Regions from separate parts of the Thalassospira sp. GO-4 genome, predicted to be linked through region 2. Evidence: riboswitches for the same ligand, from Rfam matches in the RefSeq annotation. Region 2 holds a riboswitch; the other holds the start of a gene.
What was found. Region 2 has a riboswitch for thiamine pyrophosphate ahead of thiM (hydroxyethylthiazole kinase). Riboswitches for the same ligand answer to the same signal wherever they lie in the genome.

Region 1 (15,228 bases), 1.8 Mb from region 2:
GCAACAACATGATCGCCGGGGCTAAGGGCATGAAGACAGGCAACTGCCGCTGCCATGCCCGATGCAAACAGGCGGGTTTCGCTGCCACCTTCAAGGGTGCTTAATACTTCGCAGGCCTGATCATAGGTCGGGTTGTCCGCGCGCGTATAGCAGCGCCCGTCATGATAGCTGAGATCGGTATTACGCTCGAACGTGGTCGACGGATAAAGCGGCGGTGTGACCGACTTGGTTGCGTCATCAACCCAGCCCAGTGCCTGGGCGGTGATGGTGGCCGGTTTTTGGTTTTTTGCGTGATCAGACATGGTGGCTACCTGATTTTGTTGAGATTTATTGCCGCGCAACATAACGTGGTTCGCGCCACACACCAAACTGTAATCCAATCCAGAGGCCCCGACATGACCAATTACCCCGAAATCACCCTGCCAAAGGAATGCGACGTTGTCGTCATCGGTGGCGGAATCCATGGATCTTCCAGCGCCTATTACCTGACCAAGGCGGGGATGAAGGTGGTTCTTCTGGAAAAGGATACGATTGCATCACATCAGTCAGGCCGGGCGTGGGGATTTGTCCGTCAGCAGGGGCGCGATCCGGTTGAATTGCCGCTGATGATCGAATGCAACCGCATCTGGCAAGGGTTGGAAAAGGAACTGAATGCCGATCTTGAATGGCGTCAGGGCGGGGTTCTGTTTGTGGCGCGCGATGACGCGGAAATGGCCGATTACGAACAATGGATCGAAGACGCCAAGGGTTTTGATATTGAAACCCGGGTGCTGTCACCAAAGGGTGTCGAGAACATCACACCGGGCATCACAACACCCGGTGTCGGGGGCATTTACACGCCATCGGACGGGCAGGCCGAACCGAAAAAAGCCGCACCGGCCATCGCCAGACGTGCCAGCGAAATGGGCGCGGTGATTGCCGAGGGATGCGGCGCGCTTTCGATTGAAACAACCGCGGGTGCGATCAGTTCGGTGGTTTCGGAAAAGGGCGAAATCAAATGCAAATATGTGATCTGTGCGGCCGGTGCCGCCACCCATAAATTCGTTGCCAAATTCGGCCGCCGACTGCCGCAGCAAACCACGCGTGGCACCGTGATCCGTACAACGCCCGTGCCCGATATCTCGGCGGCCGGGACGCTTGCTGCGGGTCTGGCCTTTCGACAGCGCACTGACGGGTCGATGAATATTGCGGATGAATTCATGACCGATATTGATCTGACCCTTGGCCGTTTCAAATATGCCAAGGCCTTTGCGCCGGGGCTTTTTGATAACTGGGCGACCTTCAAGTTCCACTTTAACAAGCGGTTCTTTGATGATCTGGTCGACCGTCTGCCGGGATCAGAAGCATCGAAACAACCAATGATCGGACGGCGCACCAATCAGGCCGAACCCTATAAGGTGCGAGTTAGCAACGCCATGGCCAATCTGCAAAAGGTCTTTCCGCAGATCAAGCAGGTCGGCATCGTTGACAAATGGGCCGGTGATATTGATGTCACCCCGGATGCGGTGCCGGTCATTGATCAGTTCGTCAATCCCAAGCACTTCTTTGTCGCCACCGGATTTTCGGGGCACGGATTTGCCATGGGGCCGGTTGTGGGCAAGGTATTGGCAGACTGGATCACCACCGGACAGCCATCGATTACCCTTGCGGGGATGGAGCTTTCGCGGTTTGAAGACGGTTCTGTCCGCCGTCCGCGCACGCGGGTCTAAATCCCGCATTATCAAAGTTTGGACGGGATGGTGTAAGCGGCGTCACATCATCCCGTTATCCCTTCAGAATTTCCTTGCAGAACAAATGTAATGTTATAACGTATCTTTAATGATGTGCAGGACGGCGTTTCCTTGCAGATCAGAAACGATGCGGATCGCCCGTCTCCCAATGGGTGATCGTGGATCGGACGAAACCGGCAGCGTTTGCGCGCTGCCGGTTTTGTTTGTTATTCGGCGCTGATCGAAATGGCATGCGGTTCGGGGGCCGCCGTGGCCTGCTTGCCTGCAAAGAACCGGGTCGCGCCAATCGGCGGGGCAATAAAGTCATCATCGCCAAGACCCGCTTCCTTGCGGGCCGATGCCAGTCGCTTGGGCGGTTCATCAACGGGTTCGGCGGTCAGAACGAATGTCCCCCAATGGATGGCAAGTGCCTGTTTGACGCCCATTGCCTGCATGATCTGTACGGCTTCTTCGGGATTGCAGTGGGAATTGCGCATGAAATCGCGCGGGTCATAGGCCCCGATGGGGATCAGGCCGAAATCAATCCCGCCATGTTGCTGGCCCAGTTCGGTAAACAGGGCCTCGTTCCAACCGGTATCGCCGACAAAATAGAACCGGTAGCCATCCGCGAATTCCAGAATATAGCCACCCCACAGCATTTCCTTGCGATCCTTGGTGGTGCGGCTTGACCAATGGTTGGACGGCACATGGGTGATTTTAACATCCCCGTGATGGTGGCTTTCATCCCAATCAAGCTCGATATAGCGATCAGGAGTGATGCCTGCCTTTTCCAGCAACGGCCCGTTTTTAAGCGGCAACACATAACGCGGCACATCGCCAAGAACGGTCAGGCTGGCAAGATCGAAATGGTCGTAATGATTGTGTGACAGCAAGACCAGATCAAGCTTGGGCAACTGATTGATGCTTAGGCCCGGCTGGCTGTATCGTTTCGGGCCCAGTCGTTTAAAGGGGGATGCGCGATCTGAAAATACCGGATCGGTCAGGATGTTAAGCCCGCCATATTGCACCAGAACCGTGGCATGACCGACCCAGGTGACCTGCAAACGGGTCGGGTCCGGGTTTTGGATGGCCTCAAAATCGGGTGTTTCGGTCGCGATTTTGCCGATTTGCTCGGTTGCCTTTGGCCATTTGTAATCGCCCGAGAAACGCAGTTTCAAAAAACGCCAGAACGACCGTTTGACCGGATCGGGCAGGGGATGACGGTTTTCAAAACCGGTTTCGGTATGGTGATCGGGTCGGGATTGGGTTTGCACGCGTCTGTTCCTGCCATCAAAACAATCATGTGATTATGTCTGTCACAAGGTCTGGTGACCAGAAGGTAAACGCAAGTGCCAATGACACGTATCACGGCGGATACCACATGAAAAAGGCCGGAGCGCGGGGGACACGTTCCGGCCTTCCTGAAACTTCCGCATCCACCGGGAAAGCGCTGCGGAAGCAGGGGGAACTGAATTTTATTCAATCACCGTGGCATAGGTTTCAAGTGCCGGGCTTTCTGCAATCAGGCCCTGCTGCACCATGTAATCGGCAAAACGCGCATAGCGGTTTTTATCAAGGGCGGCCGGACGCAGGGCAAAGCGCGGCAAGGTATCGGCCCAGGCCTTGATATTGAGTTCGTCATCAAGGTTCGGATAGGCCGCAATAAAGGCCTTCCAGCTGTCATCGGGATGATTGATCAGGTACTGCACGCCTTCTTCGAGGGCGGCGAGCATACGGGCAAAGCGCGGATCATCGACCTTGTCATTGCGTACGGTCAGGATCAGCTCGTCATAGGGCGGAACGCCTTCTTCCTCGACATAGAATGCCTTGCCCGGTTTGCCTTCGATTTCCATCTGATTAAGTTCAAAGTTGCGATAGCCGCCAATGATCGCGTCCACCTGTCCGGAATAAAGCGACGGCGACAGCGAGAAGTTCACATTAATCAGCTCGACCTCATCCATCGACACACCGTGATTGCCCAGCATGGTGCCAAGCAGCGCATCTTCAAACCCGGCCAGCGAATAGCCGATTTTCTTGCCCTTAAGGTCCGCGATTTCCTTGATCGGGCCATCTTCCAAAACGATCAGGCTGTTAAGCGGGGTCGCAACCAGCGTCCCGATACGGGTCAGCGGCAATCCTTCGGCGGCCTGCACATGAAGCTGGGGCTGATAATTGACCGCAACGTCACCCTGGCCGGCAGCAACAAGGCGCGGCGGCGCGGACGGGTCGCTTGGTTCGATCAGTTCGATATCAAGATCATGCTTGGCAAAGAAGCCCTTTTCCTTGGCGACGATCAGCGGTGCGTGATCCGGGTTCACAAACCAGTCCAGAAGAATGACCAGCTTGTCGGCGGCAAAGGCCGTTGAGGACGTGCCAAGAACCATTGCGCCCAATGCGGTCGCGGTGATCATGGATTTAAGGCGTGACATGGATGAACCTCCGTAAGATGCGCCAAATTATTTGTATGAGGATTTAAACCGCGACCAATCGGGCAGCGGGGAATTGTATTACCGAACCGGTTTCAGGCTGTCGGGCTGCCAGGGCAGGGCGGCGCGCAGGACGCGATCGACAATGAAATATTGCGTGATCGAAAAGGCGCACAGGATCAGAAGACAGGCAAAAACCATATCAATCTGAACCCGGGCATTGGCATGCAACATCAAATAGCCAAGCCCGTGACTGGACCCCACCCATTCACCAATCACAGCCCCAATCGGAGCAACGGCGGTGGCAACCCGGAAACCCGATGCAAAGGCCGGAAGGGCAGCGGGCAGGCGGATATGGGTCAAAAGTCGCCAGCGACTGGCCCCCATGGTCCGTGCCAGATCAAGCCAGCCGGTTTCGGTCCGCGCCAACCCGTCAAAGAAGGCGACCGTCACCGGGAAGAAAATGATCAGGGCGGCCATGGCAATCTTGGATGCCAGACCAAAGCCCAACCAAAGAACCAGAAGCGGTGCCAGGGCAAAGAACGGAATGGCCTGCGACACCAGAAGGATCGGCATCAACCAGAACCGGACTGGCGAAAATAGCGCCATCGGAATGGCCGCCAGCGTCCCAAGTGCCGCACCGGCAAACAGGCCAATCACCGTTTCGGCGATGGTATATTGCGCGTGATCAAGCAAAACATCATGCCGGGAAATCAGGGTGGCCCAGACATCTGCGGGCGTTGGCAGCATGTATTTCGGCGCACCGGTAATCAGAACCAGCGCCTGCCATGTTGCAATCAGCGCAACCACAATGATCAGTGGCCGCGCAATCATCAGCCAGCGGCGTTCTGTCAGTGGTTTTTTATGGGTATGAGGATTGTTTTGAAGGCTCATGACACAGCCTCCGCACCATAACCCGTGCTGATATCGGCACCAAGTTGGCGCAGCAATTCGGCCTGCTGGGCCAAAATGGCGGGATCGGTGATGTTGCGCGGGCTTTGACCATCTGGCGTGATGGCATCGGCAAGGGTGGCCGGGGCACCCGACAGGACATGAACATGATCGCCAAGACGCAATGCTTCAAGCGGGTCGTGGGTTACCAGCAATACCGTCTTGCCGCGCAAAACCCGTGCGGCCAGTTCCTGCAAACGTAATCGATTGACCGGATCAAGGGCTGAAAACGGTTCATCCATCAGGACAACCGGGCGATCTTCCATCAGGGTGCGGGCAAGGGCAGCACGCTGTTTCATCCCGCCCGAAAGTTTGGCCGGGCGCAGATGGGCGGCATCGGTCAAACCGACTTCGGCGATCAGGTGTTCGGCACGCGCATGATCGGGACGTTCCCCGCGCAAGACCGCACCAAGTTCGACATTCTCGCGTACCGTGCGCCAGGGCAAAAGCAAATCCTGCTGCGCCATATAGGCGATGCGGTTCTTAAGGATGCCGCCGTCAGAACAGGTGATGTTACCGCTAACATCGCCTTCGACCAGACCGGCAAGGAAGCGCAAAAGCGTGCTTTTGCCAACGCCGCTGGGACCGAGCAAGCAGGTAAAACTTCCGGCCCGAAGGGTCAGATCAAGATCATCAAAAATATCAACGCCGCCAAATGCCACACGGGCACCCGACAGGTGGATATCGAAACTGGTTGGATTTTGCGCCCGCTGGGGCGCTTGTTCTGTGTCGCGCATTCGATCCTTCCTACGCCGGTCTTAACCGGTTCAGGTTCAAAGGGTCGTTCGGCAACACCGAACCTCTCAGCCGATTTACGATCGGCCCCCCCGGAGATGACGGGACTATGCGCAGTCAAAACGCGTCCGTCAAGTTTTGTGACAATTTGTGTCAGGCGGCGCGCGCGATAAACAACAATGATCGATGTGTCAGATCGCTGTAATCAGCCCTTGCAGAATGGCGTGAATGCACGCAATGCTGTGGGGATCCTGCCGTTGAAATTGACTGACATCTGTTGTGACCATCTTGCCCGAAACCCTTCCTGATTATCGTCGGGGTGACATAACCCCGCGCATGATTGCCGCCGAAATTTACCGCGGGTCCAGTTACGGGCCGAAACATCCATTGGCGATCCCGCGGGTGTCGCTGGTGGTCGATATGGTGCATGCGCTGGGCTGGGTGGATGAAAGCACCTATTTGACGGGGCCGGTGGCAACCCCCGATCAGTTGGCACGGTTTCATGACCCGGAATATGTCGATGCCGTCATACAGGCCGAACGTGACCAGTCCCTTCCCGAGGAGGACATGGTCCGGTTTGGGCTAGGTAAAAATGGCAATCCGATCTATCCGGAAATTTTCCGGCGTCCGGCGACTGCGGCCGGATCATCGATCCTGGCGGCGCAATTGATTGCCGATGGCGGAATCATCCATCATCCGGCCGGGGGAACGCATCACGGGTTGCGGGATCGGGCATCGGGATTTTGTTACTTCAACGACCCGGTTCTGGGAATTTATGCGCTTCTCGATTCGGGGCTGGATCGGGTGTTGTATGTTGATATTGACGCCCATCACGGGGATGGCGTGCAATATGCCTTTGCCGAAGATGACCGGGTTCTGACCGTTTCCATGCATCAGGAAGATTTATGGCCCAAGACCGGTACGATTGATGACGTGGCCGGGGGCATGGCCCGCAACCTGCCCATGCCGGGCGGGATGAATGACGACGAGATGCGGTTCGTTCTTTTTGAATATTTGATTCCTCTTGCATTAAGTTTTGCACCACAAGCTATTGTTTTACAATGTGGATGTGATACTCTTGCCGAGGATCCGCTTTCAAAACAGCTTTTGGGCAATCAATCGATCTGGGAAGTCGTGGGGGCGATGACCAGATTGGCGCCAAGAAGTCTTGTTCTTGGCGGCGGAGGATATAGTCCATATGGGGTTGCGCGCTGTTGGTCCGGGGTGTGGGCGACCATTAACGGGATCGAAATACCACCTGTGTTACCCATCACAGCGGAAAATATCCTGCGTGTCATAAAATGGTCGCATAGTCGTGGCAGACAGCCGGCCAACGAGTTGTTTACAACTTTGGCGGATCCATGGCGGGGCGGCGCAATCCGGGACGAGGTCCGGGAACGCGTCAGAAGACTAAGAGGGTATGGGGTATGAAGTCGTTTATTCAGATGGCTTTGGTGGTGTGCTTTATCAGCGCAGCAGTGGTTGCGGGGCTTAATGCAAAGGCAACCGGATTTGAACGATCGCGCATTCTCGTCGATGGTGAGGTCTATAATGTCGAAATGGCCGTCACCCCGGAAGAACGATCGCGCGGCCTGATGTTCCGCACCGAAATGGCCAGTGATGCCGGGATGCTGTTTGATTTCGGCGGCGCGCGTGACATTTCAATGTGGATGAAGAATACCTTCATTTCGCTTGATATGCTGTTCATTGATGCCAGTGGCACGATTGTCGGCATTGAAAAGCGCACGGTACCGCAATCGGAAACCATCATCCCGTCGCCAAAGCCGGTGCGTTTCGTGCTTGAGCTGAATGGTGGCTCGGCCGACAAGATGGGCTTTGAGGTTGGCGAAAAGGTCGAAGGCCTGCCGCGCTAGGGCGTTGTGGCCAACCCGCCCACAGTCAAAAGATCAATCAGCAATAGCAAGGCCGCAGACCATATCTGCGGCCTTTGGTTTTTGTGCATGTTTTTCGGAAAAAACGCATAATGCGGTCTTGCCCACCCGGCATTATGGTGCTAAATCCACATCCGCGTCGGGGAGTAGCGCAGTCTGGTAGCGTACCTGCTTTGGGAGCAGGGGGTCGCGAGTTCGAATCTCGCCTTCCCGACCATTTCCCTTTTTGTTGTCTGACGGTGATCCAACAGGATTTCCAATTCGCGACAAAAAGTGTAAAAGATGAAGTATTGGCAGGGGTTAGAGAGGCCCGTTAAACTGCCATAAACATCTTATCCCGACGGTCAAGACGAGGGTCCCGATGAAGGTCCGTGTTTATAAACCTGCCAAAAACGCCATGCAGTCCGGTCAGGCTGCGACCAAGCACTGGGTTATGGAATTTGAACCGGGTGCGAAAAAAGTCGCCGATCAACTGATGGGGTGGATCGGTTCAACCGATACCCGTGGCCAGGTCCGCATGTATTTCGATACCCTTGAAGAAGCCCAGGCCTTTGCCGCCAAGCACAAGCTGATCGCCGATATCGAACAGCCCAAGCCGCGCAAGGTCCAGATCAAGTCCTATGCCGACAATTTCGCGTTCAAACGCGTTGTCTGATAGCGGACTGGCTGTTACCGGCTGACCATACCATCGGGGCGGGCATCCGCCCCGTTTCGTCTGACAGGGGACGTTAAACCCTGCAAACATGCCGGGCAGGCGACCAATGCCATGCCCCGGGGGATAAGCAAACCACCCCCACCCAGCGGTCCCTTAGCTCAACTGGATAGAGCAACAGACTTCTAATCTGTAGGTTGCAGGTTCGAGTCCTGCAGGGATCGCCATTTTTTCTTTTTTATCAATCTGTTATCCGGATGTTTCGACCTTTCCGTGCCAGCCGCGCGGGTCCTTCGTCGTGACAGCAGCGGCGGTTTTACTTTTTCGGGCGGATGCGGTTGCGGATTTCAACGATGCGTTCAAGTGTGGCAAGCGGCTTGGCCGGATTGGCCGCAGCAAGGCCGATCATCATAGTTTCCAGGCAGCACATCATGGGGGCGTGCAGGGCGACCTGATCGCTTTTGGAACGCGGCAGGACGATTGCGGCCTCGGCGATTTTGATCAGCGGGCTTTTGTCGGATGAGACAATCCCGATCAGGGGAACCGACAGGCGTTCGGCCTCGGCAACGGTGGCGCTGGCTTCGCGATGCAGGCGGCCATGACCCAGCATTACAATAACGTCACCTGGTCCGACCTCGATCAATTGTTCGGCCAATGATATGCCGGTGCGGTTCAATTCATAGGCGGGATAGCCGCTGCGTGAAAAAAGACGGGCGGCATAGGATGCGATGATGCCAGATGCCCCAATCCCCGATACACCGATCCGGTTGGCACCAGACAGCAGTTCGACCGCTTTGCGCATTCCGGCACGGTTGTGGGGCTGACCCAGTTCACGCATGGCGTTAAGCTGATCTTCGACCATGAAATCGATGGCGGTATCGGCATCATTGGCGACATCCGATGTTGTCGACGCCATTTTTGCAGTTGGCGAATTGGTGGCGATAAAGAAACCTTCGATGGTTTCCTTAAGATCGCGAAGGCCGGTAAAGCCGACAGCCTGAACCGTTCTGATCACCGTGGCATCGGATGTATCGGTAATGTGGGCGATCTCAAGGGCCGATTGTGACAGGGTCGCGCTCAGATTATCGCGGATATATTCGGCAACCAGTTGCATGCTGGGGGACAGGCGGTCTGCGCGGGCATTGATGCGTTCGGCAAAACGATCAACGGGATTTTCGGTGAAATTCTTGGACACGGGCTACTCCCGGTTTGATGAAGGATGCAACAGGCGGTGCTGCCGATGTAAGGCGGCGCACCGCATTCAGGGTTTGGGTGCGTTTTCCGGTGATTTGATCGCGGGGCCGGATGGCGGCCGGAACCGGTCGGCAACAATGTGTGACGTGATCAGGGCGGTCATCATCGAAAGCGCGCCATAGGAATTCGAAATCGCGATTTCACGCGACACCAGGATATAGCGGCCGTCGCGGCAGGCCTTCAGGAAACGGCAGAAATCGGGAAAGATATCGTTCATTGCCCTGATTTCGGCCTTGGCGCCATTGTTGCGGTCATCGCGGAACGGATCGAATATGTAATCGGCATCAAGATCGGGAAGATATTCCGGGCTGACCTGAAGGCGGCCGGAAGGGGCGATATTGTCAATCAGTGCGGGGAATTTGAACCCGGCATCGCGCAGCACCCGCCCCAGTGATCGATAGGTATGATAGATATTGATCTTGCCATTAAGGGGTTGAAGCACACTGACGGTGATGTCCGACGGGTTCAGATTGCGTTTCAGGGCGGCGATATTGGCTTGATAACGGGCTTCTAGATATTTCAGGGCATCTTGCCGACCGGTCAGTTCGGCGAGCTTTTGATACACATGGGGGCCACCCCGCCGCGCGGCATCAAGTGAAACCGTCGGGGCAATCGCCTGAAGCGGTTCGATTGAACTGGCCCGGCCCGGGGCGGTGATGATCAGATCGGGCGCCAGGGCAGTGATGGTTTCAAGATCAATCTCGGTCGATCCGATATAGCGGATGTCGGAATTGTCAAAATCCACCCCGGTCAAAAGCCGGGATGACCGCAAATACGGCGTCCCGTCAAGGCCGATACGTCCGTGACTGGCGATTGGAAAAACGCCAAGTTCAATCAGCGGAATGGTGACATCCACATCATATAGCGAAATGATCCGCGTCGGATGGTCCGGCACCTCGACATCCCGGCCAAGATCATCAGTGAATGTTTTTGCCTGTACGTTCATGCCCCACAGAAGGACTGCGACGAAGGCGGCAATAGCGGATATGACCCGTCGGAATATGAAATGAGGAGATTGGGGGCGCGGGGAAATGCGATCGCGCGCAACCGGGTGCTGATTGCATGAAAACACAACGGGCATTGCCATCAAGATCGTCCTAAAGTTCATCGCGGCGTTTCCAAAGCAGGATCAGAAGAACCGGCACACCAATCACGGCAAGAACAATGCCGGCTGGCAGTTGCAGGGGTAAAAACGCAACCCGGCCAATGGTATCGGATGCCAGCAACAACAGCCCGCCGACCAGGGCGCTGGCCGCTAGAACCGATGCCTGACTGTGGTTGCCAATGACAAGTTTGGTCAGGTGCGGGGCGATCAGGCCGATAAAGCCGATCCCGCCAATGGTCGAGACACATGTTGCCGAAAGCATGGTTGCGGCTAGAAGCTGGATCGCCGATGTCCGGCCAAGCCGCACACCAAGTCCGGTGGCGGTCTGTGCGCCAAGGGACATGACATCAGCCGACCGTGCGCAGCCCAGAAGCAGCACAAAGTTGACAAGCAGAAGTCCCGCTGCGACCGGGACGATGTCCCAGGTGGCGGATGTCAGACTGCCGGTAACCCAAAGAAGCAATGGCTGGGCGTCGCTGGCATCAAGGGACACAAGGATCATGGCCACCAGTGCCGATAAAAACCACGACAGCCCGATACCGATCAGCACAAAGCGCAGGTTGGAGGTCGATCGCGCGATGGCAACCGTCATTGCAGCCACAAGCAAACCGCCAATCGTGCCCAGTAGCGGATATGAAATGGCGGGCAGGGACGGGCCAAACAGGATCAGGCACAAAATGACCAGAATAGATCCTTCGCGCACGCCAAGAAGCCCCGGATCCGCAAGACCATTACGAGTCAGTGACTGCATCGATGCACCCGAAAGCCCCAGCATCGCCCCGCACAAAACGGCAAGAACAACCCGTGGCAGACGCAGTTCTGTCAAGATCGCCTGTGCCGTGGGGGATAATGTCACATCACCCGACATGACGGCGATCAGACCGGTCGGCAGGATATCCTGACTGCCCAGTGTGATTGCCCAGAATACTCCGGCAATCAGCCCCGATGCCGCAAGGACAAGGATGACGGTGCGCACGATATGCAGGCGCATTTCAAGGCGGCCGATCCTGATCTGGTGATAGCCGGTGGCACGGGGCTGTTTGAATGGCATGGTCATCGCAGCGCCCTTGCCACCAGAATGATAAAGACCGGTGCGCCAACAAAGGCGGTGGCAAGTCCGGTGGGAATTTCATGGGGCAGCATCACAAGCCGCGCTGACAGATCGGCAAGAGCCAGCAAGCCCGCACCACCCAATGCGACAAGCGGTACGGACAATCGGTAATCGCTGACAAAGCGGCGCACCAGATTGGGCACAATCAACCCGACAAAGCCGATCGGACCTGCGATTGCGACCGCGATCCCGCAAAACAGGGCGGCGGCAATGATACCGATCAGGCGTACCCGACGAACGGAAATACCAAGTCCGGTTGCCACATCATCGCCAAGTGCCAGCGCATTCAGGCAACTTGAAACATAAAGCACGGCGATCACGGCTGGCACCAGCAACCAGGAAGACGCCCAAAGGGTATCCATCCGGGCCCCGGCCAGATCCCCGACCATCCAAAGTCGCACCTGATCAAGGGTGTCATCATCAAGAATAAGAATGGCCGATGTCACAGCAGACGCCAGCGCGGAAAAGGCAATCCCGCAAAAGGTGACCTTAAGTAACGTCATGCCCGATTTCCCGGCCGAGGCAAAAACAATCGTCGCCAGAAACAGCAATCCGCCACCGGTCGCGGCCATCAGCGGGCGGGCAATGCCGTCCGTGGCAAGGCCCACAGGGGCCGCCGTTGCCACAACAACCGCAAGTGTCGCCCCGGCGTTCAGTCCCAGAATATGGGGTTCGCCCAGCGGGTTGCGCAAAAGCCCCTGTAACAACAAACCCGACAGGCCAAGACACGCACCGGTGATCAGGGCCGCGACAAGCCGTGGCATGCGAATGGTTTGAAGAACGCGGTGATCAAAACTGCCGGCATCAAAACCGTTTGCAAGGCGAAGCAGGCTGTCCAGCCCGATCAGGCGCGGCCCGACCATAAGATAAAGCGTTGAAATCAGGACCAGCAGGGCGGCAAGGCCAAGGATCGGACGCGATGCCATATGTACCCCCGACAGCCGTTCCGTTCTCACGGTGCACATCCGGCCGGGGCGGCATTTGATGGTGATGCGGATGGCAAGGCGTGATCGCCAGCGTTATGGCGCGGAATGAAAACCGGGATGCCGGAATCCGGATCCACCAACCGGATGACGTCGGTGGAAAAAACATCTGAAATCAGGTTTGCAGAACAGGATTTCGGATCATCGATTGTGCAATGTATTTTGCCGTCTTTAAGGAAAATCAGGTGATCGGCATATTGCATGGCAAAGTTCAGGTCATGCAGAACGGTGACGATTGTCCGGCCGTGGCTGCGACACAATTCGGCGATCAGTTTCATAACATCGACCTGATAACGCAGATCAAGATAGGTTGTCGGTTCATCAAGCAGGATGATGTCGGTTTCCTGTGCCAGTGCCATGGCGATAAAGCACCGCTGGCGCTGACCACCGGACAAGGCATTGACCGGTGTTTGGGCAAAGCTTGCGGTGTCGGTGATTTCCATTGCGTGATGGACGGCCTTTTCGTCGGCATTGCTCCATTGCCGGAAAAGTCCCTGATGGGGGTAGCGACCGCGCGACACCAGATCATAGACATTAAGGCTTTCGGGCAGGACCGGGCTTTGCGGCAGAATGCCCAGTTTGCGGGCGACATCGCGTGTGGGCAGGGTATGGATATCCTTGCCGGCAAGGTAAACCGTGCCCTTTGCCGGGGACATCAGACGCGACAAAGTCGAAAGCAATGTCGACTTGCCAGAACCGTTCGGCCCGACCAGAACCGTGAGCCGGTTTTGCGGAATGGACAATGATATATCGTGCAAAACCGGTGTTTCGCGGAATGCAGCATGCAGTTTTTCTGCTGCCAATGGGGCAACATCGCGTGATGGAGCGTCTTTGATCATCGGGTGAGTCTTTGCGATTCCGCAGATTCCAAAAGCAAATGAGAAACATTTGCGACTGTAGTAGTCAAGAAACCAACGGTTATATTTTTTCACTTTTTATCGAAAACAGGGGTGATTTAGCGGTTTTCGACAGGTGTTTGATGGCATAAAAAGGTCGGAAACAGGCCGGTTTTGTGGCAATGGGTGAAACTAGGGTTTGACTACTACATAAATGACAATGATAACCACTCTCAAAGTAATTAAGAATAATTATTAACTGGAATTGTGAGTGTGGTTAGAATGAAGGTGCAACATTGTAAATTCGGGGCCTTGTTGCTGGCGTCGGTATCGATAAGCGGGGTGATGGTCAACCATGCCCGTGCCGCGGGCGAACAAGAAGCCGGCAGCCAGATCCAGCAGGTCGCTCAAGCCCAGCCAACCCAGAAGCAGTCAACCGACGAGACTGCAACATCGGTAACGACCCAGCCGGTCACCGTGACAGCAAGCCAGCGAAGCGGGGATGGCGATGATGCGGTTGACGGTTATCAGCCGGTCAGCACATCGGTGGCGACCCGGACCAAGACCCCGTTGATTGATGTGCCGCGGGTGGTCAATGTCGTCGGATCGCAGGTTATCGAAGATCAGGATGCGCGCAGCCTTGACGATGTTCTGGCCAATGTCAGCGGGGTGACGCAGACCAATACGCTTGGTGCGACGCAGGATGCAATCATTCGCCGCGGATTTGGATCGAACCGTGATGATTCCATTCTGGTGAACGGGCTTAAGGTTGCCACGCCGCGCAGCTTCAACATCACGGCCGATCATGTCGAAGTGGTCAAGGGGCCGGCATCGACATTATATGGCATTCTTGATCCCGGCGGGATGATCAATATCGTCACCAAGAAACCGCAATCCGAATTCGGTGGCGAGGTGAATACAAGCCTGACCAGTTTTGGCGGCGGCAATGCCGGGTTTGATGTGACCGGACCGCTGGTGGAAGACGGATCCCTGTCATTCCGGTTACTTGGCGATTACGAGAAAACCGATTACTGGCGCAATTTCGGGGAAACCGAACGACAGCAAATCGCACCGTCCCTTCGCTGGGAAGGCGATGAAACCGACATTACGCTAAGTTACTTCCACGAAAAATACAGTGTGCCGTTCGACCGCGGGACCATCTTTGATCTCAATACCGGCAAGGCGGTCAATGTTGATCCGGAAATTCGCTTTGACGAGCCCTATAACGTGACCAAGGGCAAGACCGATATGGTCCAGTTCGAAGTCAATCAGGATCTTGGCGATGCGTGGGAACTTGGCTTTGATTACAGCTTCAGCCGCAACAAATATGCCGACAATCAGGCGCGTGTGAGGTCCTATAATGCCAGCACCGGCGATGTGACCCGGCGCGCCGATGCGACACAGGATTCAACCCTGATCAAGCATTCCGTGCGTGCCGATCTGACTGGCGAGGTCGAGCTGGCCGGGCTGAAGAACGAGCTGCTGTTTGGCACGTCCTATGATTACAGTGATACGCTGCGTACGGATATGATCCGGTGTAGCAACGTCACCAATTTCAATATCTATAATCCGGT
Region 2 (15,228 bases):
GCTGCTCGATCTCGCCAAAGCGTGCGGTGTGGGTGCCCGCCGTTCCCTTCGGATTGCTCCCGACGAAATAGACCTGCTCTTCGAGCGCCTTGAAGCTGGTTTGGCGCAAAAGGATCGGACATTTGCGTGACGGCGGACCTTCGACAATGGCCTTGGGCGAAATGCCGCGTTCGGGCATGGCACGCTGAACCGCATCAATATCAAGGGTCCGCGGCGTCAGATGGTTGATATGCGGTCCCTTGAAGCAAACAACATCGGCAATCAGGCGGTGCGCATCATGAAGCTTCTGATAGGTTTCAAGTGACACCGTCGCATCACTGTGCCAGCGGAAAGTTTCCAGTGCCTCGGCCACAAATTGTTCGGCCTGAACACGGTCAAGCCCGCCGTTCTTTTCGGCCAGATAAATCAGTTTCAGCGCATCTGGGGTAAAGATTTCACGTTTTGCCAGGATAGCTTCGGCCTCTGTGCGCAGTTGCGCATCCTCGATCAGTTCAAGGCGCAGGAGCGACGTGAAAACACGGAACGGATTGCGGCGCAGGGCATCGTCATCAATCGGGCGAAATGCAGTTGAATGCACTGGCACACCGGCAACCGACAGATCGTAATACCCGACCGGATGCATGCCCATCACCGCAAACAGGCGGCGCATATTGAACAGTTCTTCGGGCTTGCCCAGCCGGATTGCGCCATGACGTTCAAGATCAATACGATCAAGGTCATCACTGCGTACAAGTCCGTCACGAAGCACGGGATCAGCAGCAAGTCTTTCCTGATTGATGTCCGAAACGAGTTCCATCAGGGTGCCGTATTGCGGCACTTCGGCACGGTACATGTCCGACATCGCGCCGGAAAACATCGAACGGATTTCATCAGGGTGGACAAAAGCATCTGCCGACATGCGGGGCCTCCAATAGACGGATCGTCAGGAAAATCGGTGAACCATCAACAAGGTCATTCCGATTTGTCATTCTGAGCGCAAGATATGGCCCGCATTTGGCAATGACAAACGACAATTCCGCACGAGTTCATTCCTTCAATGAATGAACATGCGTCGCCATTGCTCGGCTATGCGTGATTGAAATGGCCCGATAACTAGGCCGTATCACCGGTCACTTGATTGGCCGTTTCCGCCGGGGTGTCGGCAAAGATCGATTTGACACCAATTTCGGGCGGCTGGAATTCCGGCACCAGCTTGCTGATCAATTCGAGTGTCTGGTGGGTATTGCGGTTGGTTGCACTGTCTTCAAGCGCATCGAAAACCTGTTTGATTTCGGCATAATCAACCACACGCGGACTTGCCAGCATAACGCCATCGGTTTCGGTGGGAACCGGCGGTTCGCTGTCATGGAACAATTCTTCATACAGCTTTTCACCCGGGCGAAGTCCAGTAACCTTGATCTCGACATCCTTGCCCGGACGAAGTCCCGAAAGCAGGATCATCTGACGGGCGAGGTCAATGATCTTGACCGGACGCCCCATATCGAGAACGAAGATCTTTCCGCCATCGGTCACGCCATGGCGACCAAGTTCCGCGGATTGCAAGACCAGCTCGACAGCCTCGGCAATGGTCATGAAATACCGGGTGATGCCTTCGTGCGTTACGGTCAGCGGCCCACCGGCTTCAAGCTGACGACGGAACAATGGTACAACCGATCCGGTCGATCCCAGAACATTCCCAAACCGCACAGTGACAAAACGGGTCGGACCGCGCTGATCAAGCGGCAATGTCTCCAACGCCTGACAATAACATTCTGCCAGACGCTTGGACGCCCCCATGACATTGGCCGGGTTTACCGCCTTGTCCGTCGAAATCAGAACCATGGTCGCAACACCGGCTGCACGGCAGGCCTCGGCAACATTTCGGGTGCCAAGGGTATTGGTCAGAATACCTTCATTGGGATTGTGTTCGACCAGCGGGACATGCTTGTAGGCCGCTGCATGAAACACGATTTCAGGTGCCACATGATCAAATACCTGACCGATCCGGACACGATCACGAACATCACCCAGAATGCTTTCACGTGGCATATCAGGGAATTTTTCCGCCATTTCCATGTCGATGGCATAGAGATTATATTCCCCTGCATCGACCAGGGTCAGGCTGGCCGGACCATAAGAAGCAATCTGGCGCACCAGTTCCGACCCGATCGAGCCCCCCGCACCGGTTACCAGAACCCGCTTGCCCCCGATCATTTCACGCACACGATCACGATCCAGACGCGCTTGTGGCCGACCCAGCAAATCTTCGATGGCGACCGGGCGAATTTGCAGCGGATCGGCAAGACCTTCGCGCAGATCACCGAGTTTCGGCAAACGCGCCAGCGTCATGCCGTAACGATCAGCAATTTCCACCCATTTGACATTGTCTTCATGGCGCAGCGCATCACCGGTCAGAACAAGACGGCGCGGAAGGCCAAGGCGGCTCATTTCCAGTTTTTTGATGACGTCTTCAAGTTTATCAACAGTCGCAAGCACATCGACGCCATGCATGTTGCGTCCGACCCGTCCTTCGGTCAGGGACACAATGCCGACAACCTTGAACGGGGTATCTGCCGATCGTTCGGTTTCACGAATAAAGGCCTCGGCCTCGTCACCGGCACCAATCAGCAACACAGGCAGACGCGTTGTTCCCTGACGGATCAGTGCGCGTGCGGTGGATTTATCCTTGGCAATCCGGTAGGTCAGCCGCGATCCCCCCAGCAACGCCATCAGCAGGAACCACTGGATTATCGGTGCCGAACGGGGCATCCAGTCCAGACGCGTGGTCAGAAACAGCACAAGGAACAAAACAGCCACGGCAACCGAAACCGCCTTGGCAATACGGGTCAGATCATTAAGCGACGCATAACGCCAGATGCCGCGGTAAAGCCCGAAATACCAGAATGATGCCGCTGCAATCAGTGTAAATAAGGCAGCCGAAAACAGGATGTTGTCAGCCTGATAAAACCGCACACCATCGCCAACCCGAAGATAAAGGGCCAACGGGAACGAAATCGCAGCCATGAAGACATCATGGACAAAGGCAATATGGCTTCGCTGTAAAATGCGCGACATGCGGTCCCTAGTGGCAGTTTTCTGTTTTTAAAAGGATATACCTGTCTGCCCAAAAAACGGACAAGGCATTCTTTTCGCGCCCGTACGGGCACAAGTCAAGCAATGCGCAACTTCCGTGCGATACTTAACTGTCCGTGCGTCCCTTGACCGGCATCCGCACCATCATTCCGACCAGTGACAACACCACAATCAGGGCGGCAAATACCCGCATCCAGCCGGGCGTTTCGCTTTGTGCAAAACACACCGCAATCAGGATCAGATTGCTGATTGCAATCATGGTCGAAACCCGCGCATGGGAAAAGCCGCGCTGGGTTGCCAACTGATAGAAATGTTCTCGGTGGGCCTGCCAGATTTTTTCACGACGAAGCGCACGTTTGACCAGGGTAAAGGTCGCATCAAAAAGATAATAGGATGGCAGGATCAGCGCGACGACCCATGCCCCTTCTGACGCTGTCTTAAGCAAAACCCAGCCCAGAACAAAGCCAAGCGGCACGGATCCGACATCACCCAGAAACAGTTTCGCCGGATGCCAGTTCCAGATCAGAAAGCCGATCATGATGGCCAGAATACCAAGCCCGATATAGCCAAGCCCGATGAATTGCGGCAATGGCATCAGAAGCGCCAGAATAAAGATGCCCAGCCCGATCGAACCGGCTTCGACCCCGGAAATGCCGTCAATCCCATCCATAAAGTTGAACAGATTGATAAACCAGACCCAGGCAAATACCACAAGAACGTGATCGAGCCACAGAGGCACCAGACCACCCAAAACCGGCTTGTCGATGGCAAACACGCCGACAATCACCGCAACAAATTGCATGGCAAAACGTATGGCAGCCGAAAGATCGTGACGATCATCAAGCCAGCTGAGCAATCCAAGCCCGGCTGCTGCTGCCAGCATCAACCAATGACTGACCGAAGTGACCCCGGTATGGATAAACACAACCGCAACCAAAAGGATCAAAAGCGGTGTGACCGCAAGCCCGCCACCGCGCGGCGTCGGCACCGCATGGCTGGACCGGTGATTGGGCATATCAAGGATCGCCTTGCGTCGCAGATAGTTCAAAACCACCCAGGTCAGCAACATCGAGCCAATCAGAAAGATGCTCGAAAAGGTCGCAAGGCCGGTGAAAGTCATGGTTTTGGCGTTCCTGTCACTATCGACGTCAAATGATCCGTCTGGATTAGCCGGACCGCACATCCATCGCAAGGTTTTTCAAACCCTAAGCAAGGTAATCTGCCCCCTCATCTGCCCGATAACACAAGGCAGCCATGCCACCTATTCGGGTGCTTGGTGCTTTACACTTTGCCACGCGACGCTTAACTAACCTTCATAACACGAAACCGGAGATATCCCTTTGACAGAACGCCGTTCCCGTCCAGCACATCGCAACGCCCCGCGCAAACAGCCGGTCGAGACACCCGATCCGCGGATGCTTGCGCTCAAAACCTTGCAGGAACTGCGCGGCGGTGAAGTGACTCTGGACGAACTTCTGTCAAAACATGGCTATGGCCTGCCATCGCTTGATCGCAATTTCCTGCGTCAGCTGCTTGGCACCACATTGCGCCACTTGGGTGAAATCGATGCGGTTTTGGCCCCGCGTTATCAGCCACCGCAAGACCGCGTTGCCGCCCGCCTGACCAATATTCTGCGCCTTGGCGTCGCACAGCTGTTCTTCATGGACACATCCGATTACGGTGCGGTCGACAGCACGGTCAACCTGGCCCGCGACGCAGGCCTGCATAAATATACCAAACTGATCAACGCCGTGCTGCGTGGATTGCAGCGTGATGGATTTGAATGGCCCGAAGGTGTCGAAGACTGGCAGCTTAACATCCCGGCATGGCTGCGCGGGTCGTGGAAAAAGGCCTATGGGGCGGAAATCAGCCAAGCCATTGCCGAGGCATGCCTTGGCCATGCTATGCTCGACCTTTCGATCAAGGATCGCAGCACATCAGCCGACTGGGCGGAAAAGATGGATGGCCTTGTCCTGCCGACCGGTTCGGTCCGCCTTGAAAGTGGTCGTCGCATTCGTGATCTTCCGGGCTATCGCGATGGTGACTGGTGGGTTCAGGACGCAGCCGCGGCCATTCCGGCAACCCTGTTTTCCGCCTATCAGGGCAAAACGATCTATGACCTTTGTGCTGCCCCCGGTGGCAAGACCATGCAATTGGCGTCCCTTGGTGCCAGTGCGATCGCCGTTGATAAATCCGAAGGCCGCCTGAAACGCGTGTTTGAGAATCTTGAGCGCGTTTCCCTTGGTGCCGCAGTTGTCACCGGGGATGCCACCGATCTTGCACCCGATACCCCGCGTGCGGATGCGGTCCTTCTTGATGCACCCTGTTCAGCAACCGGTACCATTCGTCGTCATCCCGATATTCTGCTGCGTCAAAATGACAAATTGATGCGGTCGCTGCTGCCGATCCAGACCAAACTGCTTAATCAGGCTGACAAGCTTTTGAATGTTGGTGGCGAGCTGATCTATTGCACCTGTTCCCTGCAGCCCGAAGAAGGCGAACATCAGGTCAAATCGTTCCTGGCCGACCATCCCAATTACAAACGCAAACCGATCACTGCGGACGAACTTGGTGGCTGGGATGAAGCCATCAACAAGGATGGTGAATTGCGGGTTCTGCCGATCCATATGGCCGATTTCGGCGGCATGGATGGTTTTTTCTGCGCCCGGCTTGTCAAAAAGTCCTGATTTCACGTCAGGATAGCCGTCAAACCTGCAAACAAGGCAGCCATGAGCCCCATTCGGGTGACAGGGCTGCCTTTTTACGTTATGAGATGCGCGAATTTGCCATATCCCGCATTGCTTCAGGACCCGTGACGCATGACCACGTCGAACATTAAAATCGCACCTTCGATCCTTTCGGCCGATTTCGCCCAGTTGGGCGTTGATGTCCGCGCTGTTGACGCAGCAGGCGCCGACTATATCCACATTGATGTGATGGACGGCCATTACGTGCCCAACATCACCATCGGACCGGATGTGGTCAAAGCACTGCGCCCGCATTCCGACAAGGTGTTTGACGTGCATCTGATGATCGCACCGGTCGATCCGTATATCGAAGCTTTCGCCAATGCCGGTTCCGACATCATCACCATCCATGCCGAAGCAGGCCCGCATCTGCATCGTTCGCTTCAACTGATCAAATCACTGGGTAAAAAAGCCGGTGTGTCGCTGAACCCGTCGACTCCGGAAAGTGTCATTGAATATGTCATGGATCTGGTTGATCTGGTTCTGGTCATGACCGTGAACCCGGGCTTTGGCGGCCAGAAATTCATCCCAAGCCAGCTTGAGAAGATCAAACGCATCCGCAAGATGATCGATGCGACCGGCCGCAATATCGATCTTGAAGTCGATGGTGGCGTAAACCCGGAAATCGCCCCGCAGGTCATCGAAGCAGGCGCCAATGTTCTGGTTGCCGGTTCTGCGACCTTCAAAGGCGGCCCGTCGGAATATGCCAACAATATCAAGGCTATTCGCGGCGCGTAATCTGCGTTAAAGGCAGCATCAATGATTGTTCGGGGTCGGAAACACCACAGGGTTCCGGCCCCGATTGCATTTTGAACACATTCAAATCATTGCCGGAACTCTTTGATAAATTTTTTCTATCGACCGATTAGGTATGCATACTTGACCTAATTTCGGTTCTGGCAAATAGATGCCTGCATGAATGAAAGCTTTATTGGAAAAAAATCGTCGGCAGCCGGTGGCTGGGGTGCGCTGAAAAGTTGCGGCAAGCAACTGTTGCAAAGCGGCAGCCCGTTTAACGGCGCACGCACGATGCTTAAGGCCAATCAACCTGACGGTTTTGATTGCCCGGGTTGTGCATGGGGTGATCCCGAGCACGGGTCATCTTTTGAATTCTGTGAAAACGGGGTCAAAGCCGTCTCATGGGAAGCAACCGAAAAGCGTGCGACGCCGGCATTTTTTGCCAAGCATACCGTAACCGAACTGAGCAAACTGAGCGATTACGAACTGGAATTGAACGGGCGCATCACCCACCCGATGCGCTACGATCGGCAAAGCGATACCTATCAACCTGTCGCGTGGGAAGATGCCTTTGCTGAAATCGGTAGCATCCTTAAGGGGTTAAATACCCCCGATGAGGCCGAGTTTTATACGTCAGGCCGCGCAAGCAACGAAGCAGCCTATCTCTATCAGCTGTTTGTACGCATCTTTGGCACCAACAATTTCCCTGATTGTTCGAACATGTGCCACGAAGCCAGTGGCGTTGGTCTGCGTCAGGCAATTGGCGTGGGCAAGGGAACGGTTCTTCTTGAAGATTTCGAAAAGGCGGATGCCATTTTCGTCCTTGGACAGAACCCGGGCACCAACCACCCGCGCATGCTGGGCGATTTGCGCCGAGCGGCAATGCGTGGCGCAAAGATCGTGGTCTTCAACCCGATCCGTGAACGCGGACTTGAACGGTTTTCCGACCCGCAGGACAAGCTTGAAATGTTGCATGGCGGCTCCACCGAGATTGCCAGCCATTATTTCCAGCCCTGCCTTGGCGGTGACATGGCCGCCGTTCGCGGCATGAGCAAAGCGGTCTTTGCCGCCGACGATGCCGCGATTGCCAAGGGCGAACCTTCTGTTCTTGATCACGCGTTCCTTGATGAACATTGCGCCGGACTTGCCGATTACCGTGCTGTGGTTGACGCCACCAGCTGGTCGGAAATCGAAGATCAGTCGGGGCTGAGCCGCCAGGAAATCGAACAGGCCGCCAATGTCTATCTGTCGGCTGAGCGGGTCATTTGCACATGGGCAATGGGCATCACCCAGCACCTTCATTCCGTGCCGACCATTCGTGAAATTGCCAATTTCATGTTCCTGCGCGGCAATATCGGCAAACCGGGTGCCGGTCTGTGCCCGGTCCGCGGACATTCCAACGTTCAGGGCGACCGTACGGTCGGAATCAATGAAAAGCCGCCCGCGGCCTTTCTCGATGCGCTGGAAAAGGAATTCGGTTTCAAGGTACCGCGCAAACACGGGCACAATGTTCTTGGCGCGATCGGTGCGATGCTTGATGGCAGCGCCAAGGCCTTTATCGGGTTGGGCGGGAATTTTGCCCGGGCCACGCCCGACAGCGCCCTTGTTGAAAAGGCGATGAAGAACCTCAAACTGACGGTTCACATCGCAACCAAGCCCAACCATTCGCATCTTATGCCCGGCGAAATCGCCTTTATCCTACCCTGTCTGGGCCGGACCGAGATTGACCTGAATTCCCGTGGTCAGTCCCAGGTGGTCAGCGTCGAAGATTCCATGAGCATGGTGCACGGTTCGGCTGGTATCAACCGTCCTGCTTCACCGCATCTTCTGTCCGAAGTTGGCATCATTGCCGGAATTGCCGAAGCAACGGTTGGCAGCGACATCGTATCCTGGGCGGCACTTGCCGATGATTACGAGCTGATCCGCAGCCATATCGAGGCGACCGTTCCGGGCTTTACCGATTATAATACCCGTCTGCGCAAACCGCGCGGCTTCCATCTGCGCAATGATGCAGCACACCGGGAATGGAATACCCCCGCTGGCAAGGCGACATTTTCCAATGCGCCGCTTCCCAAGCAAACCGTCCACCAGCAGGCACGCCAGACCCGCCCCGCATCTGCCGCACAATCGCGGTTTGCCTTGCAGACATTCCGCTCCCACGATCAGTACAACACGACCGTCTATGGTCTTGATGACCGGTATCGCGGGGTTTACGGCGAACGAAAGGTCATTTTCATCCATCCAGATGATCTTGCCAATCTGGGTGCCAAGGCCGGTGATCGCGTTGATGTCATTTGTGAATATGATGACGGGATCGAACGGATCGCCAATGATTTCCGGTTCGTTTCCTATGACATTCCGCGTGGCAGTGTTGCCGGCTATTACCCGGAACTGAACGTTCTGGTGCCGCTTGGCAGTGCTGGTGAACAAAGCGATACACCGACATCCAAATCGGTGATGGTTTCGTTCCGCCCGGAAAACCGGGTTTGAACAACCACGCCCGAAATCCCGTGGATGGCGATCTTGCACCGGATGCAGCGATGTTTCTGCATCTGGTCGAACGCCTGATGGCAACGCAGCCGGAACTAACCCCTGTTCAAGCGGGCATTCTTGTCGCCGCACGTGAAGATATCGCACGTGACAGCCGGACCTTTGCCCGGCTTTTCGGGATGGCGCATGCCATTGTATTGCGGGAACTCAATGCGCTTGTGCAGTCAGGCGATCTGTTAACCGTGACCAAGCGCGATGCACGCACGTTGCGTACCCATTATCTACCGACAACCGGCCGTGCACGCCCAGACAACGCGGACCTACCGCCCCACAGCCCGGCTGGGTAAGGTCGCGCGTCAGAAATCGATGCAGCGGCCCTTGTTTTCCCAATCACCAAAGCGGGTCGGTTCCGGGCCTTTGGGGCCACCGATTTCCCGGGCCTTGGCAGCCGCTTCCTTGAAGGCCTTTGCTTCGGCCAGCGCATTGATCGCATCTTGCGACAGTTGCGGGGCTGTGTCGGCACCTGCGATTTCGTCGGCTGCGCTTTCTGCTGCCGCATCGGTTTGCGGTTCGGCTTTTTCTTTTGGCTCTACGTTATGAATGACGGTCTCGCGGAATTTGCCGGCCATCCGAATTCTCCTGCTTGGGCGCGTTGCCCCTGAAATCACATTTGCCAAAGAAATAACGTCATCGGCCACCACTCGCAACCCTTGGCGCCGGGCGATCGAACCGGTCAAAAGACATTGGATTTCAGTCCTTTGGAATCAAACACGGAATCCTGATCCGGAGTTTGGGAAAAATTTGGAAAAACTGGCTCTTTTCGATCACGGCCAAAGCCGCTATTTCAGGCATACGAGCAAAACAAGGAGAAACCATGCGTCCAATTCCCCAGCGTATCGCCGAAGAACTTTCGGTTCGTCCGGAACAGGTCATTGCCACCATCGAGATGCTTAACGAAGGCTCTACCGTTCCGTTTATCGCCCGTTACCGCAAAGAAAAGACTGGTGGGCTTGATGACACCCAATTGCGTACGCTGGAAGAACGCCTTCGCTATCTGACCGAGCTTGAAGAACGGCGCGCATCGGTGCTTGAAAGCATCCGTGAACAGGAAAAACTGACCCCGGAACTTGAAGCCCAGATCAACGAAGCCGATACCAAGACGCGTCTGGAAGATCTTTATCTGCCCTATAAGAAAAAGCGTCGCACCAAGGCCCAGATCGCCCGCGAAGCAGGGTTGGAGCCGCTGGCAGATGGCCTGTTCAATGATCCGACCCTTGATCCGGAAACCGAGGCCGCCAAGTTTGTTGATGCCGAAAAGGGCGTCGAAGATACCAAGGCCGCCCTTGATGGCGCCCGTCAGATCCTGATGGAACGCTTTGCCGAGGATGCCGACCTTGTCGCCAAACTGCGTGACCATTTGTGGAACGAAGGCGAAATCACCGCAACCGTGGTCGAAGGCAAACAGGCCGAAGGCGCGAAATTCTCCGACTATTTCGAACATTCCGAAAAAATCAAAACCTGCCCGTCGCACCGTGCGCTCGCACTTTTCCGTGGTCGCAACGAAGATATCCTTCAGCTGAAGCTGACCCTTGGAAAAGAGGACGAAGACCGTCCGCGTAGTCAGCCGGGCCGGGCCGAAATCATGATCGCGGCCCATGTCGGCATTGCCGATAAGGGGCGGGCAGCCGACAAATGGCTGCTTGATACGGTACGCTGGACCTGGCGCGTCAAACTGTCGCTGTCGATCGAGCTTGATCTGTTTGGCACCCTGCGCGACAGCGCCGAAGAAGGCGCAATCAAGGTCTTTGCCGATAACCTCAAGGATCTTCTGCTGGCCGCACCGGCCGGGCAAAAGGCCACCATGGGTCTTGATCCGGGGGTTCGTACCGGGGTTAAGGTCGCGGTTGTCGATGCCACCGGCAAACTGGTCGATACCGCAACAGTTTACCCGTTCCAGCCGCGCAATGACGTCGAAGGGGCGCTTAATACCCTTGCCGCCCTTGCCGCACGTCACAAGATCGAACTGATCGCGATTGGCAATGGCACCTTCTCGCGCGAGACGGATGAACTTGCCGGTCAGCTTCTCAAACGCTTCCCGGCCCTTAAGGCCACCAAGGTCATCGTTAACGAAGCCGGCGCATCGGTCTATTCGGCGTCGCAATTCGCAGCCGAAGAATTCCCCGATCTGGACGTATCCCTGCGCGGAGCAGCATCAATTGCCCGGCGTTTGCAGGACCCGCTGGCGGAACTGGTCAAAATCGAACCGAAATCCATTGGTGTCGGGCAGTATCAGCACGATGTATCGGAAACCAAACTGGCGCGGTCCCTTGATGCCGTGGTTGAGGATTGCGTGAACGGTGTTGGTGTTGACCTGAATACTGCATCCATTCCGCTTTTGACCCGTGTTGCCGGTCTGACCGAAACGCTGGCGCGCAATATTGTCAGCTATCGCGATTCAAACGGTGCGTTCCAGTCCCGTGCCGACCTTAAAAAGGTCGAACGTCTGGGACCAAAGGCGTTTGAACAATGTGCCGGCTTCTTGCGTATTCGTGGCGCCCAGAACCCGCTTGATGCATCGGCCGTGCACCCCGAAGCCTATCCGCTGGTCGAAAAAATCAGTGCAAAGGCATCAAAACCGCTGGCGACCCTGATTGGCGACTCGGCCTTTATCAAGACCCTGCGCGCCGAAGATTTCGCTGACGACACGTTTGGTGTCCCGACCATCCGCGACATTCTGGCCGAACTTGACAAGCCCGGCCGGGATCCGCGCCCGGAATTCAAAACCGCGAAATTTGCCGATGGTGTGAATGAAATCAAAGACCTTCGCACCGGCATGAAGCTTGAAGGAACGGTGACCAACGTCACCAATTTCGGGGCATTTGTCGATATCGGCGTCCATCAGGACGGTCTGGTTCACATTTCCCAGTTGGCTGACAAATTCGTCGAAGATCCGCGCCAGGTGGTCAAGGCCGGCCAAATCGTTTCGGTGACGGTGATGGAAGTCGACGCACCACGCAAACGTATCGGGCTTTCAATGAAATCGGCCCCGGATTACGAAGCTGTGCGTGAAAAACGGTCCGATAACCGTGGGCAGGCCCCCCGCGGTGGTCATGGCGGTCGCCCGCAACACACATCTGGTGGCGGGAATCGCGGTAATTCCGGCGGCGACGGCGGTGCGATGGCTGCCGCCCTTAAGGCTGCGATGGAACGTCGCAAATAATCACGACGAACCAACGACATTTTCAAACGGCGGGATGGCGAAAGCTGCCCCGCCGTTTGCATTCTGATCGGTGATCATGCTGTGACCGACAGGATGAATTGACAGAAAGCGCATTAAAACCCATTTTGGGCATTCACCAAGGGGAGCCCCGTCAGGGGGCTGAGAAACTGCCGCGCAGTGACCCTTTGAACCTGATCCAGTTCATACTGGCGTAGGGACGGTGTGAACGCGAAATCCTTGGCGTTCTCCATCTTTCCGACTTCGAACTGGGTCTCCAAACGCACTTGAGTTTGCTGCATTGGAGCCTCGACATGACGACTGATCTTTCCACCACCGCGACCGGGCTGTTTGAAAAAATGCGTGCGACCAATCCGCTGGTCCATTGCATCACCAACTATGTTGCGATGAATTATGCTGCCAATGTCCTTCTGGCGGCGGGCGCATCACCGGCAATGGTCCATACCCCCGAAGAATCCGGCGAATTTGCCGCAATCGCAGGCGCACTGACCGTCAATATCGGCACCCTGTCGCCCCATTGGGTCGAAGGCATGATTGCCGCGGCCAAATCGGCAAATGATGCGGGCAAGCCATGGGTTCTTGATCCCGTGGCACATTTCGCAACCACATATCGCCGCGATACGGTTGCTCGGTTGCTGAAACTGAACCCGACCGTTATTCGCGGTAACGCATCCGAAATCATCGCCCTTGGCGGCGGCCAAAGTGCCGGTCAGGGCGTAGACAGTGGCGATCCGGTCGAACAGGCCGAAGAAGCCGCCCGCACCCTTGCCACCGCGCAGAAGGCCATTGTTGCCGTCACGGGCGAGGTTGATTTTGTCACAGATGGAACACGCAATGTCCGCATTGCCGGTGGTTCGGACCTGATGCCGAAAATCACGGCCATGGGCTGTTCGCTGACCGCACTTGTTGGCGCCTATACCGCAATCGCCAAAGATCAGGCATTTGAAGCCACCATCGCGGCCCTGACCAATTTTGCCGTTGCGGGAAGCATCGCGGCAAAATCAGCCAACGGTCCGGCATCCTTCATGACGGCCTTTGTTGACGGGCTGCATAATCTTGATGCTGCCACCTTTGCCGGCACTGCGCGTATCGAGGCCCTATGACATCCTTTGATCTGTCCCTTTATCTGGTACTTGATCCCGAGCTGTGCCGAACGCATTCGATGGTCGAAACCACCCAGGCAGCGATTGCTGGAGGGGCAACCATCGTCCAGTTGCGCGACAAAAGGGCCGGTACCGAAGGTCTGATACGCATCGGGCGCGAACTGATGGATGCGATGCGTGGTACCGGTGTGCCGCTGATTGTGAATGACGATATCGACGCCGCCATCGCCATCGGTGCTGATGGATTGCATGTCGGTCAGGATGACCTGCCGACAAAAACTGCGCGCGACCGGCTTGGCCCGGACAAGATCATTGGTCTGTCGATCGAAGACGAAACTGTCGCCCGCAAGGTTGATCGGTCGATTGTCGATTATGTCGGCATTGGACCGGTCTTTGCCACACCGACCAAACCCGATCACAAACCGGCCATCGGGTTTGATGGCCTTGCCAGTCTGGTCCGGATCGCCGGTTTGCCATCCGTTGCGATCGGCGGATTGAAACGCGATCACGTCGACCCGGTATTTGAAACCGGTGCGAACGGCATTGCGGTTGTATCGGCAATTTGCGGACAACCCGACCCCGAAGGCGCCACCCGCAAGATTTCTGATGCCATCAAAGCCCGGAAATAACCGGTTAAATCAGATACCTGGCCCGAAATTCATCGTCAAAACCCCCGCCCGATTTTCCGGTCTGGCGGGGGTTTTGATGGCAGTGACGCATGGCTGTTCCCCGCCCCGCGCAGCAAACCGCACGGAAATGCCGCAATTGCGCCGCTAATTCTCCGGCTTCGGGGTGCATCTTGTTTCCATGAGATCGATGCACACAAGCGCGAGGGATATCATGTTGAAATCTATGCGCAGCAAACCGGTCGCCATCGCCCTGATCTGTATCCTGACCGGAACGACCGCGGCTGTGGCAGCCATCCGGATTGCCCCGAAACCGACGACCGACAGTGTTACTATCAGCTCTGAAAAGCCGGCTGGTGAAGTCATTCTGACGCACCAGGACGGTACCATTGCGCTTGATCGTGACTGTCATACCTTCCCGTGCAAACTGGATATTTCGTCCCTGCCAAAGGGCGAATATGACGTCATGATCCGTAACGGGACGGATATCGAACATCGCACCGGCCTGTATAAGGAATAACCGGGGACACCGATTTTTTTGGCGAGTCCCCGGAACGTTTTCCCGGCCGGGATGTTCAGTGAACAGGGCCAGGCGATATCATATTGCCAAACGGCGCATTGCATAAAATGCCAGCCGACCTAGATTATGGCCCAGAGGCACCCCTCCCTGCCCGGTGAAGTGGCCCTGCAACAAAGGTTTCCAACAGGTTGCACGGGATTTTCACTTTCACCAAAGGTGGAAAAAGGGATATGTTGCGTTACCGCACAGACCAATAATGAAAGTCGAGGAACTGTATCATGGCATTTGAACTCCCAGCACTTCCGTATGCATATGACGCACTTGCGCCGGTCATGTCGGCTGAAACTCTTGAGTTTCACCATGACAAACACCACAACGCCTATGTTGTGAACGGCAACAAGCTGCTCGAAGGTTCGGGCCTTGAAGGCAAGTCGCTTGAAGAAATCGTTGTTGCATCTTACGGCGACGCATCCAAAGCCGGCCTGTTCAACAACGCTGCCCAGCACTGGAACCACATCGAGTTCTGGCAGATGATGAAAGGCAACGGCGGCGGTGCCATTCCGGGTGAACTGGAAAAGAAAATCGTCGAAGATTTCGGCTCTGTTGATGCCTTCAAAGAAGCCTTCATTCAGGCTGGCGTTACCCAGTTCGGTTCGGGCTGGTGCTGGCTGGCACTCGACAAATCCGGCAAACT

Region 1: linked by a shared signal. The riboswitch ahead of M9H61_RS02680 (ABC transporter ATP-binding protein) and the one ahead of thiM (hydroxyethylthiazole kinase) in region 2 are both predicted to bind thiamine pyrophosphate.

What each region holds. Positions count from the first base shown of each region.
Region 1 is NZ_CP097807.1:544,350-559,577, forward strand. Features, by position in the region: gene M9H61_RS02655 (PLP-dependent aspartate aminotransferase family protein) at 1-302, opposite strand, end outside; gene M9H61_RS02660 (FAD-binding oxidoreductase) at 396-1,709, shown strand; gene M9H61_RS02665 (MBL fold metallo-hydrolase) at 1,937-2,983, opposite strand; gene M9H61_RS02670 (ABC transporter substrate-binding protein) at 3,185-4,138, opposite strand; gene M9H61_RS02675 (ABC transporter permease) at 4,217-5,029, opposite strand; gene M9H61_RS02680 (ABC transporter ATP-binding protein) at 5,026-5,823, opposite strand; TPP riboswitch at 5,814-5,925, opposite strand; gene M9H61_RS02685 (acetoin utilization protein AcuC) at 6,101-7,252, shown strand; gene M9H61_RS02690 (DUF192 domain-containing protein) at 7,249-7,695, shown strand; tRNA gene M9H61_RS02695 (tRNA-Pro) at 7,854-7,930, shown strand; gene M9H61_RS02700 (ETC complex I subunit) at 8,075-8,368, shown strand; tRNA gene M9H61_RS02705 (tRNA-Arg) at 8,516-8,592, shown strand; gene M9H61_RS02710 (MurR/RpiR family transcriptional regulator) at 8,682-9,560, opposite strand; gene M9H61_RS02715 (ABC transporter substrate-binding protein) at 9,627-10,565, opposite strand; gene M9H61_RS02720 (iron ABC transporter permease) at 10,717-11,781, opposite strand; gene M9H61_RS02725 (iron ABC transporter permease) at 11,778-12,791, opposite strand; gene M9H61_RS02730 (ABC transporter ATP-binding protein) at 12,788-13,657, opposite strand; gene M9H61_RS02735 (TonB-dependent siderophore receptor) at 13,937-15,228, shown strand, end outside.
Region 2 is NZ_CP097807.1:3,247,850-3,263,077, reverse strand. Features, by position in the region: gene M9H61_RS15100 (VOC family protein) at 1-898, opposite strand, end outside; gene M9H61_RS15095 (nucleoside-diphosphate sugar epimerase/dehydratase) at 1,093-3,054, opposite strand; gene M9H61_RS15090 (glycosyltransferase family 4 protein) at 3,179-4,192, opposite strand; gene M9H61_RS15085 (RsmB/NOP family class I SAM-dependent RNA methyltransferase) at 4,413-5,759, shown strand; gene rpe (ribulose-phosphate 3-epimerase) at 5,892-6,557, shown strand; gene M9H61_RS15075 (FdhF/YdeP family oxidoreductase) at 6,735-9,047, shown strand; gene M9H61_RS15070 (hypothetical protein) at 9,044-9,394, shown strand; gene M9H61_RS15065 (DUF1674 domain-containing protein) at 9,404-9,676, opposite strand; gene M9H61_RS15060 (Tex family protein) at 9,922-12,267, shown strand; TPP riboswitch at 12,397-12,502, shown strand; gene thiM (hydroxyethylthiazole kinase) at 12,579-13,388, shown strand; gene thiE (thiamine phosphate synthase) at 13,385-14,017, shown strand; gene M9H61_RS15045 (hypothetical protein) at 14,229-14,534, shown strand; gene M9H61_RS15040 (superoxide dismutase) at 14,813-15,228, shown strand, end outside.